One region of the Micromonospora sp. DH14 genome, then DNA from elsewhere that is predicted to be linked to it. Evidence: riboswitches for the same ligand, from Rfam matches in the RefSeq annotation. Region 1 holds a riboswitch; each other region holds the start of a gene.
What was found. Region 1 has a riboswitch for cobalamin ahead of QCZ28_RS17660 (prenyltransferase/squalene oxidase repeat-containing protein). Riboswitches for the same ligand answer to the same signal wherever they lie in the genome.
Positions count from the first base shown of each region.

Region 1 (3,272 bases):
TGAGGAACTCGACCGGCTTGGCGGCGGCCTCGCCCTGTCCGGCCCGCTGCTGCGCGATGATGCCGAGCGACTGCCCGAACACCGAGGTGGCGTACCGGTAGTTGCCGGCCCCGGCGCAGCCGGCCAGCTCATCGATCTTGGTGCAGGTCACGTCACGCAGCGCGGCGATCAGGTCGTGTCCGCCGAAGGCTCGTGGGTCGTAGCCGGTGACCTGGGCGAGGAGGGCGACCTTGCCGATCGCGCCGCCGGCGGCGTAGTCGGTGCCGATGCCGAGCCACGTGTCGACGGTGAATCCGCTGTCGCCGACCGCGCCGCCGCCGCGCAGGAACTCGACGATCGCCCGCAGCTTGGCGTCGTTCCCGCCGGTGGCGGCCAGGGCGTAGGCGCCGTCGATGCTCAACCCGAAGTCGGGGAAGCCGGGGAACGACTCGTAGTACCTGCCGTCGATCAGATTGGTCGGCGCGACGAGGTAGGACACCCCCTTGACCAGGTCGGGTCGCGGCCCGGCCGGCGGCGGCGACTGACCCACTGTGGCCAGGTTCTTGCCGGCCAGTGCGAGCGCCGCAGCGGCAGTGGCGGCCAGGTCCGCGTCCGGGTTGCTCGGGTCGGGGCTGAGCCCACCGCCGGTGACGATCCGACCGACCAGGAGACCGGTGGCGGTCGCGGCCCGGTCGGCGGCACCCAGCACGGCGAGGGCCTGCGCGGCGTACCCGGTGGAGTAGGTGTCGGTGATCCCCGCGCCGGTGTACGGCTGGTAACCGCCGTCGGCCTCCTGCGCGTCGGTCAGGAACGCCTTGGCCGAACCCAGCGGGCCATCCTGACCGCCGAGCGCGTGCAGCGCCAGGACGGTGAGGGTCGTGGCGGCGAGGTCCGGGTCGCAGAACTCGCCCGGGCTGAGCCACAGGCCGCCGAAGGCCCCGGTGGCGCACTGCTGCGCGGTCAGCCGGGTGACGGTCACGGCCGGCGGCGTGACGCCGGCCCGCTTGAGCGCGAGCAGCGCGGTCGCGTGGGTCAACGGTCCGCTCGATCCGGCGAAGTCACCGGCGGCGGCGCAGCCGGCGTCGAAGTCGGTCGCGGCGCACACCCGATCGGTGAGCGTGGCGATCAGGTCCCGGTCGCCGAACGCCCGGGGGTCGTCGCCGGTGATCGTGGCGAGGAGCGCGAGGTTGGCGACGTTGGCGGTGTGCGGTGGCGCGGTGACGCCGTTCGGGAAGATCGCGTCGTCGACGTGTGCCCGGAGGTAGCCGACGATCTTCGCGAGGGTCTGCTCCTGACCGCCGGTCCCGGCCAGGGCGGTGGCGACGGCAATGGTCCGGTAGTAGTCGACCCCGCCGTTGTCGACGTGGTCGCCGTCGGTGAGCTGCCCCACCAGGTAGCTCGCGACGGCCTTGACCTGGGCCTCCGTCGGCCGCGCCGGCTCGGTCGGAGTCGTGGTCGGTGTGGGAGTTGCGGTCGGGGTCGGGGTCGGGCCGCTGGCGCGTACCGACGCGGGGGTGAAGCTCGGCGCGCCGGTGGTGCCGCCGATGTCGGTGCCGCCGAAGACCCACGCCTCGACCTCACCCGGGCCCGGCCGCTGCGACATCGCACCGAGTGGACTGTAGGTCCAGTGGTCCTGCCCGGCCGGGGCGATCCAGTAGGACCAGTAGGCCGTCGCCGGCGGGGTCAACTGGCACGCCTCGTCGGCCGGCGTGGGGCGTTCGGCACCGGCGTCGAAGTCGGGCGAGCCGATCCGGCAGATGAACCCAGGCCCGTCGTGGGCGGTGCCGGTCGTCGTGAAGCCCGCCTCGTGCAGCAGATCCAGACCTGTGGTCGGGGTGGCGTCGCAGCCGCGCAACAGTGGTCCACCCCAGGCGCCGAAGTCGACAGCGACGATCGCGCCCTGGGTCGGGGTGCAGGACTCCAGCGGATCGGCGATCGCCGCGCAGGTCGGCACCACCAGCGTCACCGCGCCGAGCACCGCTGCGGCGACAACCGCCAACCACGCCGCAGGAACGCGCGACGTGCGACTGACCAGTGAGGACATGGCGACTCTCTCGGGGGCTAGCGGCGCAGGCGCGGACGCGGACCCCGAGGACAAACCCCGGAAACCTGACTCCGCGCCGTGTACCTCGACGGCGCTGCGGTGCACTATCCAGCCAGGTAATCCGACTCGTCCCGAGAACGGGACCTACGGCTGCGGGCCAGCGCCGGACTTTGACCGGCTTCCCCTGACTGCTGGATCGGGGTCATCGGACCACAACCGCGACCACGCCGTCAACGCGAGAACGTGTCATGTACCTAACAGCGCGCGGTAGGGGCCTCCTCCCATACGGTGACCGCGTCATCGCGTGGGGGAACCCGGTGGAAACCCGGGGCTGACGCGCAACGGTGAGGACGGTTGGCCGTCCCGAGCCCGACTACCCACGTGGTGACGCAGCACCTGCGGTATCCGTCCCACGCGTCCTGCGGCCGGCCCGCCCCGCTCCGCCGGCTTTCCCGCTGGGTCCCGGGTCGAGGCAGTCGTGCCCCCGTACCCCCAAGGAGACCCGATGTCCTCGCGCCTATTCTCCGGCAGTCCCCGGAGACGTCTCGCGACAGTTCCCGCCGCCGCGCTGATCGCCACGGTCGTCGCTGTCACCGCCGGTGCAGCGCCCGCCGCCGCGACCTCAACGGCGGCGCAGATCGCCACCGCCAAGACCAACGGTGTCGCCTACCTGCGGACCCTGCAGGCCGCCGACGGCAGCTACGCCAGCGGCGGGTTGTCCAACGAGTGGGCGTTCAGCGCGTTCGCCCCCGCCGGCGTCGCGGCCGTCGACGTCTACCCCAGCGGTGACACGACCAAGAACGCCCGCACCGTCTACCGCAACCAACTCTCCGCCGCGTCCTGGCCGAGCACCACACCGGTGGTCACCGACTACGAGCGTGGGGTGCTGAACGCCTACGCCGCCGGCATCGACCCCGCCCGGGTCTCCCCCACCCGCAACCTGATCGCCGACACCATCGCCTACTGGCAGACCGGCTCGGCCGGCTACTACGGCCCGCCGGCCAACTTCAACGGCACCGTCTTCGGCACTCTCGCCCTGGCCGGCGCGAAGACCCAGGCCGGCACCGCCCGGGTGCCACAGGCCCTGCTCAACCTCTCGATCACCCGGATCCGCAACAACCAGCACACCGACGGCGGCTGGACCTTCACCCAGGCCGAGGGCAACCCCACCCAACTCGCCACCGCCAGCGACATCGACATGACCGGCGCCGCCATGGCCGCCCTCTGCGCCGCCGGCGTGCCCAACACC
Region 1 covers NZ_JARVKT010000012.1:80,729-84,000, reverse strand. Annotated here, with positions in the region: gene QCZ28_RS17660 (prenyltransferase/squalene oxidase repeat-containing protein) at 1-2,023, opposite strand, end outside; cobalamin riboswitch at 2,117-2,248, opposite strand; cobalamin riboswitch at 2,301-2,423, shown strand; gene QCZ28_RS17655 (hypothetical protein) at 2,529-3,272, shown strand, end outside.

Region 2 (3,272 bases), on a different contig from region 1:
GACGTCCTGCAGGCCCATCAGCCCGAGCCCGACCGGCCGCCAGCGGGGGTTGCTCGCCGCCGCCTGCGCGGTCGGGTAGTAGTTGATGTCGATGACCCGGTCGAGGAAGGTCACCGCGGTCCGCACCGTGGCGCGCAGCCGCTCCCAGTCGATGCCGCCGTCGGCGAGGTGGGCGGCGAGGTTCACCGAGCCCAGGTTGCACACGGCGGTCTCGGCGTCGCTGGACACCTCGACGATCTCGGTGCAGAGGTTGGACAGGTGCACCACGTTGCCCGGCTCGGCGGTCTGGTTGCACAGCCGGTTCGACGCGTCCTTGAAGGTCATCCAGCCGTTGCCGGTCTGGGCCAGGGTGCGCATCATCGTGCCGTACAGCTCCCGCGCCGGGACCTGCCGCACGTACCGGCCCTGCGCCTCGGCCTCCCGGTACGCGGCGTCGAACCGCTCCCCCCACAGGTCGGGCAGATCGGGCACCTCGTGCGGGTCGAACAGCGACCACATCTCGTCGGCCTCGACCCGGCGCATGAACTCGTCCGGGATCCAGTTGGCCAGGTTCAGGTTGTGGGTGCGCCGGGCGTCCTCGCCGGTGTTGTCCCGCAGGTGCAGGAACTCCTCGATGTCCGGGTGCCACGGCTCCAGGTAGACGCAGGCGGCGCCCTTGCGCCGGCCACCCTGGTTGACCGCCGCCACGCTCGCGTCCAGGGTGCGCAGCCACGGCACGATCCCGTTGGACTGCCCGTTGGTGCCCCGGATCAGCGCGCCGCGGGAGCGGACCCGGGAGTACGCGATGCCGATGCCACCGGCGAACTTGGACAGGTTGGCGACCTGGGCGTACCGGGCGTAGATCGAGTCCAACTCGTCGAGCGGGGAGTCGACCAGGTAGCAGGAGGACATCTGGGTGTGCCGGGTCCCGGAGTTGAACAAGGTCGGTGAGCTGGGCAGGTAGGCCAGGCTGGACATCAGTCGGTAGAAGCCGACCGCCTCGTCCGCCGTCCGGGACAGGCCGCAGGCCACCCGCAGCAGCCAGTACTGCGGGGTCTCCAGCACCAGTCGGTTGGTGGGGTGGCGCAGCAGGTAGCGGTCGTACACGGTGCGCAGGCCGAAGTACTCGAACCGGCGGTCGCCGTCCGGGTCGACGGCGGCATCGAGGGTCGTGGCGTGTGCGGCGACGAACGCGGCGGTGTCGTCGCCGATCAGACCCTCGGCGTGGCCGACCCGGATCGCCGCGCTGAACGAGGTGATGCCCTGCCGGCGTACCTCCTTGTCGACGTAGCCGGCCAGCAGCCGCGCGGCGAGGCGGGAGTACTGCGGCTCCTCGCCGATCATCTCGGCCGCGGTCTGGATGGAGAGCCGGTCCAGTTCGGCGGTGGTGGCGCCGTCGTAGAGGCCGCTGATGGTGCGGGTGGCCACCCGCATCGGGTCGACGTCGGTCAGGTCGTCGGCCCACCGCTCGACCGCCCGGACGATCTTGTTCACGTCCACGGGCTCGGTAGCGCCGTCGCGCTTGCGGACCCGCATCGGCGTCCGCCGCGCGGGCGTGTCGGCGGCGGCCGGGACTACCTGGGTGACTGTCACCACTCGCTCCTCGGAGTTCGAGACCTGGTGGCCCGGACGCGAGGAGACAGACACCGACGGACGCCACGCCGGCGCGGCGTGGGATCAGGTGGCGTCAGCCGTCCCACGCGGCCTCGGACCGCCGCGCACCCGGGTGCGGGTACGCGGCGCGCTGGCAGGTCTTCGGACTCGCGGGCACGACCGGGCTCGCCGGTCTCCTAGTGGCCGTCGCTTCCCAGGCCGATGGGTGGCCCAGTGCTGATGACGGCGGTCGTTCCCACTCACCGCTGCGGGACAGTCCCGGATTTCCACCGGGTTCCCTGTTGCCTCGACCGCGCCGGATGAGCGGCCGAACCAGCTGCGCTCGACACCATATATAGGGACGCAGCCGTTGTCACACCCCACATGTCGGTTTCGGGCGTGTCGGCGGCCAGCGCGGTGACCACCGTCACCACCCGGGCCGCGCACGCCGCCCCGGAGGACGCCGGCACCGGGGGCACGATTCTCCGCGCCGGTGTTGACAATGGTCAGTGGACCGACACCCGACACAAACATCATATGTCTGGGTGTCCGTAGTGATCGACAACGTTGACGCGCTCAACGAGCCGTCCGTATACTCCTAGTTATCATCTGATCTTTAGCCTAGCCGGGCGAGGAGCGCATGCCGCAGATCACTGCCGTCACCGTCGAGGACGTCCGCTTCCCCACCTCCCTGACCGCTGACGGGTCAGACGCCATGAACAAGGACGGCGACTACTCGGCGGCCTACGTCGTGCTGCACACCGACGGCGTCGACGGCGCGGGCGCGCCGCTCGCGGGGCACGGGCTGACCTTCACCATCGGCCGTGGCAACGACATCGTCGCGGCGGCGGCGGTCCACCAGGCACAGCGCCTCGTGGGCCTGGACGTGGCGACGATGGCGGCGGACATGGGCGCCGTCTACCGCCTCCTGACCTCCGACTCGCAGCTGCGCTGGCTCGGCCCCGAGAAGGGCGTCGTCCACCTGTCGCTGGCGGCCGTGCTGAACGCGTCGTGGGACCTGGCCGCCCGGGTCGCCGACAAGCCACTGTGGCGGCTGCTCGTCGACATGTCCCCCGAGCAACTCGTCGACATCGCGGACCTGCGCTACCTCTCCGACGCTTTGACCCGGGACGAGGCGTTGGCCATCCTGCGCGCCAAGGAAGGCACGAAGGCCGCCCGCCTCGCCGAGCTCGACCGGACCGGCTACCCCGCCTACACCACCTCGGCGGGCTGGCTCGGCTACGGCGACGACAAGCTGCGCCGGCTGTGCCAGGAGGCGGTGGACAGCGGCTACGGCTACGTCAAGCTCAAGGTCGGCGCCAACCTCGACGACGACATCCGCCGCTGCGCGATCGCCCGGGAGATCCTCGGCCCGGACCGCAACCTGATGATCGACGCCAACCAGGTGTGGGATGTCGGCCAGGCCATCGAGTGGGTCACCGCCCTCGCCCGGTTCAAGCCGCTCTGGATCGAGGAGCCGACCAGCCCCGACGACATCCTCGGCCACGCCGCCGTCCGCCGTGCCGTCGCTCCGATCGGCGTGGCCACCGGCGAGCACTGCCACAACCGGGTGATGTTCAAGCAGCTGTTCCAGGCCGAGGCCATCGACTTCTGCCAGCTCGACACCGGCAGGTTGGCCAGCATCAACGAGATCGTCGCCGTGCTGCTGCTCGCCGCGAAGTTCGACATCCCGGTGTGCC
Region 2 covers NZ_JARVKT010000013.1:150,316-153,587, reverse strand. Annotated here, with positions in the region: gene QCZ28_RS18960 (ribonucleoside-diphosphate reductase subunit alpha) at 1-1,515, opposite strand, end outside; cobalamin riboswitch at 1,708-1,925, opposite strand; gene QCZ28_RS18955 (enolase C-terminal domain-like protein) at 2,213-3,272, shown strand, end outside.
Region 2: linked by a shared signal. The riboswitch ahead of QCZ28_RS18960 (ribonucleoside-diphosphate reductase subunit alpha) and the one ahead of QCZ28_RS17660 (prenyltransferase/squalene oxidase repeat-containing protein) in region 1 are both predicted to bind cobalamin.

Region 3 (3,272 bases), on a different contig from region 1:
GGGGCCATCGCCCGCAAGCACGCGGTGCCGTTGTACGAGGCGGCGCGCACCGGCTACCCGGAGCGGATGCGGACCTGGAGTCGAGCCCACCCGGAACGTCACGCCCGCTGAGGTCAGGCGGCCTCGACGGCTGACCGGGCCTGCTCGGCCGTCATCGGTTCGGCGTGGCTGGAGACGTACCACAGGTAGTCGTCCTGGAGCAGTCGGCGGACCAGGCCCAGGTCGGGGCCGTCGTCGGGTCGGCGCAGGTGTGCCGGCGGCGGGTAGAAGCAGTCGCCCAGCAGCATGACGCCCGAGTCCGGCACCAGCACGACGGTCGAGTCCGGCGCGTGCCCACCGCCGACGTGGCGTAGCCCGACTCCGGCCGGCAGTTCGTCGACGTCGGCGAAGGTCCGGGTCGGCGGCAGGACGACGAAGTCCGTCCAGGAGTCGATCGCGCGTGCGCGGGCCCGGAAGCTCGGGCCGAGGCGAGGATCGGCGCGTATCTGTTCGTCCAGGTAGCGGTGACTCCACGGCCGGGCGGCTTCGGCGCGCAGCAACGGCACGGCCGCATCGTGCGCGACGATCTCCACCGCGGGCCAGGCGCAGGCGCCCCAGACGTGGTCCCAGTGGTGATGGGTGTAGACCAGCCAGCGCGGCTGCGGCAGGCCGGCGGCGGTCAACGCGGCCCGGATCTCGCGGGCGTGCGCGGGGCTCTGCCCGGCGTCGATCATCACACTGCCGCGTTCGTCGGCGACGAAGGCGACGCCAGCCTGGACCGCCTCCGGGTCGGGATCGCCCGGGCAGAGCCAGACCCGGCCGGCCAGGTGGTGGAACTGCGGGGCGACCATGGTGATCGACCTCCGAGATTGATCACGGACACTGGTGTGGCGTTCGCCGATCCTAGGCCAGGGCGCCGTCTGCCAACGCCCGCCGGACGATCGGCGCAGGCCAGGGTAGGTGCGTCATCCCTTTGCTCTGCTTACCTATGGGCACCGGGCACGGAGAGTGACTGGTGCACATAGGTAAGCAGAGCAAAGGGAGAGTGGCATTGATGCGGGGCATTGCGACGTGCGGGTGGGAGGTCGCACCAATCGGTGAAACTCGATGAACAGCACCCGCCTGGCGGCGCTGGAGCCGGCGTTGACCGGCGGCGCGGGGGTGTGGCAGCATTCGCAGCCTGACGGCAGTGAAGGAAGTCGGTGCGAATCCGACGCGGTCCCGCCACTGTCACCGGGGAGCGATCCCCCCTCGTGAGTCACGGCCGTGTGTCTGCGGTTGGAAGGCCGGGGGAGAGCGTCGATCCGGAAGCCAGGATACTTCGGCCGTCGGGACGTACCCCAGGGCGTGGACACCCGAGGAGGACCCGATGACGCATGGCGTCTCTGTGACCGACGATCACCGTCGCGAACCGAGCGGCGGACGCCCCGCCGCGCCCCGACCCGGCCGCACCGACGCGCCGGCATCCGCACGCTCCCGCGCCGTTCACCGCTGAGTTCCCCACCGCGCCACCCGTCGCCGTCGGCCCCGCGCCGGTGAGCCGCCCGGGTCGCGGTGCCTGCTGAACCCCGCGCCCATCCCACGTCGCCAGTTCGCCTCGGCGAGCGCGTCGACGTCACTTTCCGGAGCCTGCCGTGCGCATCCTGCTGCTCTCCACCGCCGACACCGACCTGCTGGCCGCCCGCGCCAGCGGCGCCGACTACCGGTTGGCCAACCCCGCGCGGGTCACCCTCGAGGAGGTGCCCGCCCTGCTCGACGGGGTCGCCCTCGTCGTCGTACGCCTGCTCGGCGGCCGGCAGGCGTGGCCCGACGGCCTCGCCACGGTGCTCGCCACCGGCGTGCCCACGGTGGTGCTCGGCGGCGAGGCGACACCCGACGCGGAGCTGATGGCCAGTTCCACAGTGCCGTCCGGTGTCGCGACCCAGGCGCTGGCGTACCTGGTCGAGGGCGGCCCGGACAACCTGGGACAGTTGGCGCGGTTCCTCTCCGACACGGTGCTGCTCACCGGCGAGGGGTTCGCCCCGCCCGCGCGTACCCCGGCGTACGGGGTGCACGGCGCGCACCTGGCCGACCCGTACCGGCCCACAGTGGGAATCGTCTTCTACCGGGCACACGCCCTCGCCGGCAACACCGGCTTCATCGACGTGCTGGTCGAGGCGGTCCGGGCGGCCGGCGGCAACCCGCTGCCGATCTTCTGCGGCTCCCTGCGCGGGCTGACCGCCGACGCCGGCCCGCTCGGGCTCTTCGCCCGCTGTGACGCGCTGCTGGTCACCGTGCTCGCGGCCGGCGGTGCGGTCGCCGCCGACGCCTCCGGCGGCGGCGACGAGGATGCCTGGGACGTCGGCGCACTGGCCGCCCTGGACGTGCCGGTCATCCAGGCGCTCTGCCTCACCAGCACCCGGGCGCAGTGGGCCGACAGCGACGCCGGGCTGTCCCCGTTGGACGCCGCCATGCAGGTGGCCATCCCCGAGTTCGACGGCCGGATCGTCACCGTGCCGTTCTCGTTCAAGCAGATCGACGCCGACGGGCTCTCGGTCTACGCCGCCGACCCCGAGCGGGCCGCCCGGGTCGCCGGGATCGCGGTGCGCCACGCCCGGCTGCGGTACGTGCCGGCCGCCGACAAGCGTGTCGCGGTGGTGCTCAGCTCGTACCCGACGAAGCACTCCCGGGTCGGCAACGCGGTCGGCCTGGACACCCCGGCGTCGGCGGTGCGGCTGTTCGCCGCGCTCGCGGACGCCGGCTACCACCTGGGCGACGGCCCGGTGCCCACCGACGGCGACGCGCTCATCCACGCGCTGATCGCCGCCGGTGGCCACGACGTGGAGTGGCTCACCCCCGAGCAGCTGGCCGGCGCCGAGGCGCGGGTACCGGGGCAGACCTACCGGCGCTGGTTCGACCAGGTCCCGGCCGAGCTGCGCGAGCGGATCACTGAACACTGGGGTGAGCCGCCCGGCGAGCTGTACACCGACGGCGGCGACGTCGTGCTCGCCGGGCTGCGCTTCGGCAACGTGGTGCTGCTGATCCAGCCGCCGCGCGGCTTCGGGGAGAACCCGATCGCCATCTACCACGACCCGGACCTGCCACCGAGTCACCACTACCTGGCCGCGTACCGCTGGTTGACCGCGCCGGTCGCGGACGGCGGCTTCGGCGCGGACGCCGTGGTGCACCTCGGCAAGCACGGCACCCTGGAGTGGCTGCCCGGCAAGGGCCTCGGCCTGGCCGCCGACTGCGCGCCCGACGCGGTCCTCGGCGACCTGCCGCTGGTGTACCCGTTCATCGTCAACGACCCCGGC
Region 3 covers NZ_JARVKT010000003.1:188,102-191,373, reverse strand. Annotated here, with positions in the region: gene QCZ28_RS06775 (hypothetical protein) at 1-111, shown strand, start outside; gene QCZ28_RS06770 (MBL fold metallo-hydrolase) at 114-830, opposite strand; cobalamin riboswitch at 1,172-1,301, shown strand; gene cobN (cobaltochelatase subunit CobN) at 1,614-3,272, shown strand, end outside.
Region 3: linked by a shared signal. The riboswitch ahead of cobN (cobaltochelatase subunit CobN) and the one ahead of QCZ28_RS17660 (prenyltransferase/squalene oxidase repeat-containing protein) in region 1 are both predicted to bind cobalamin.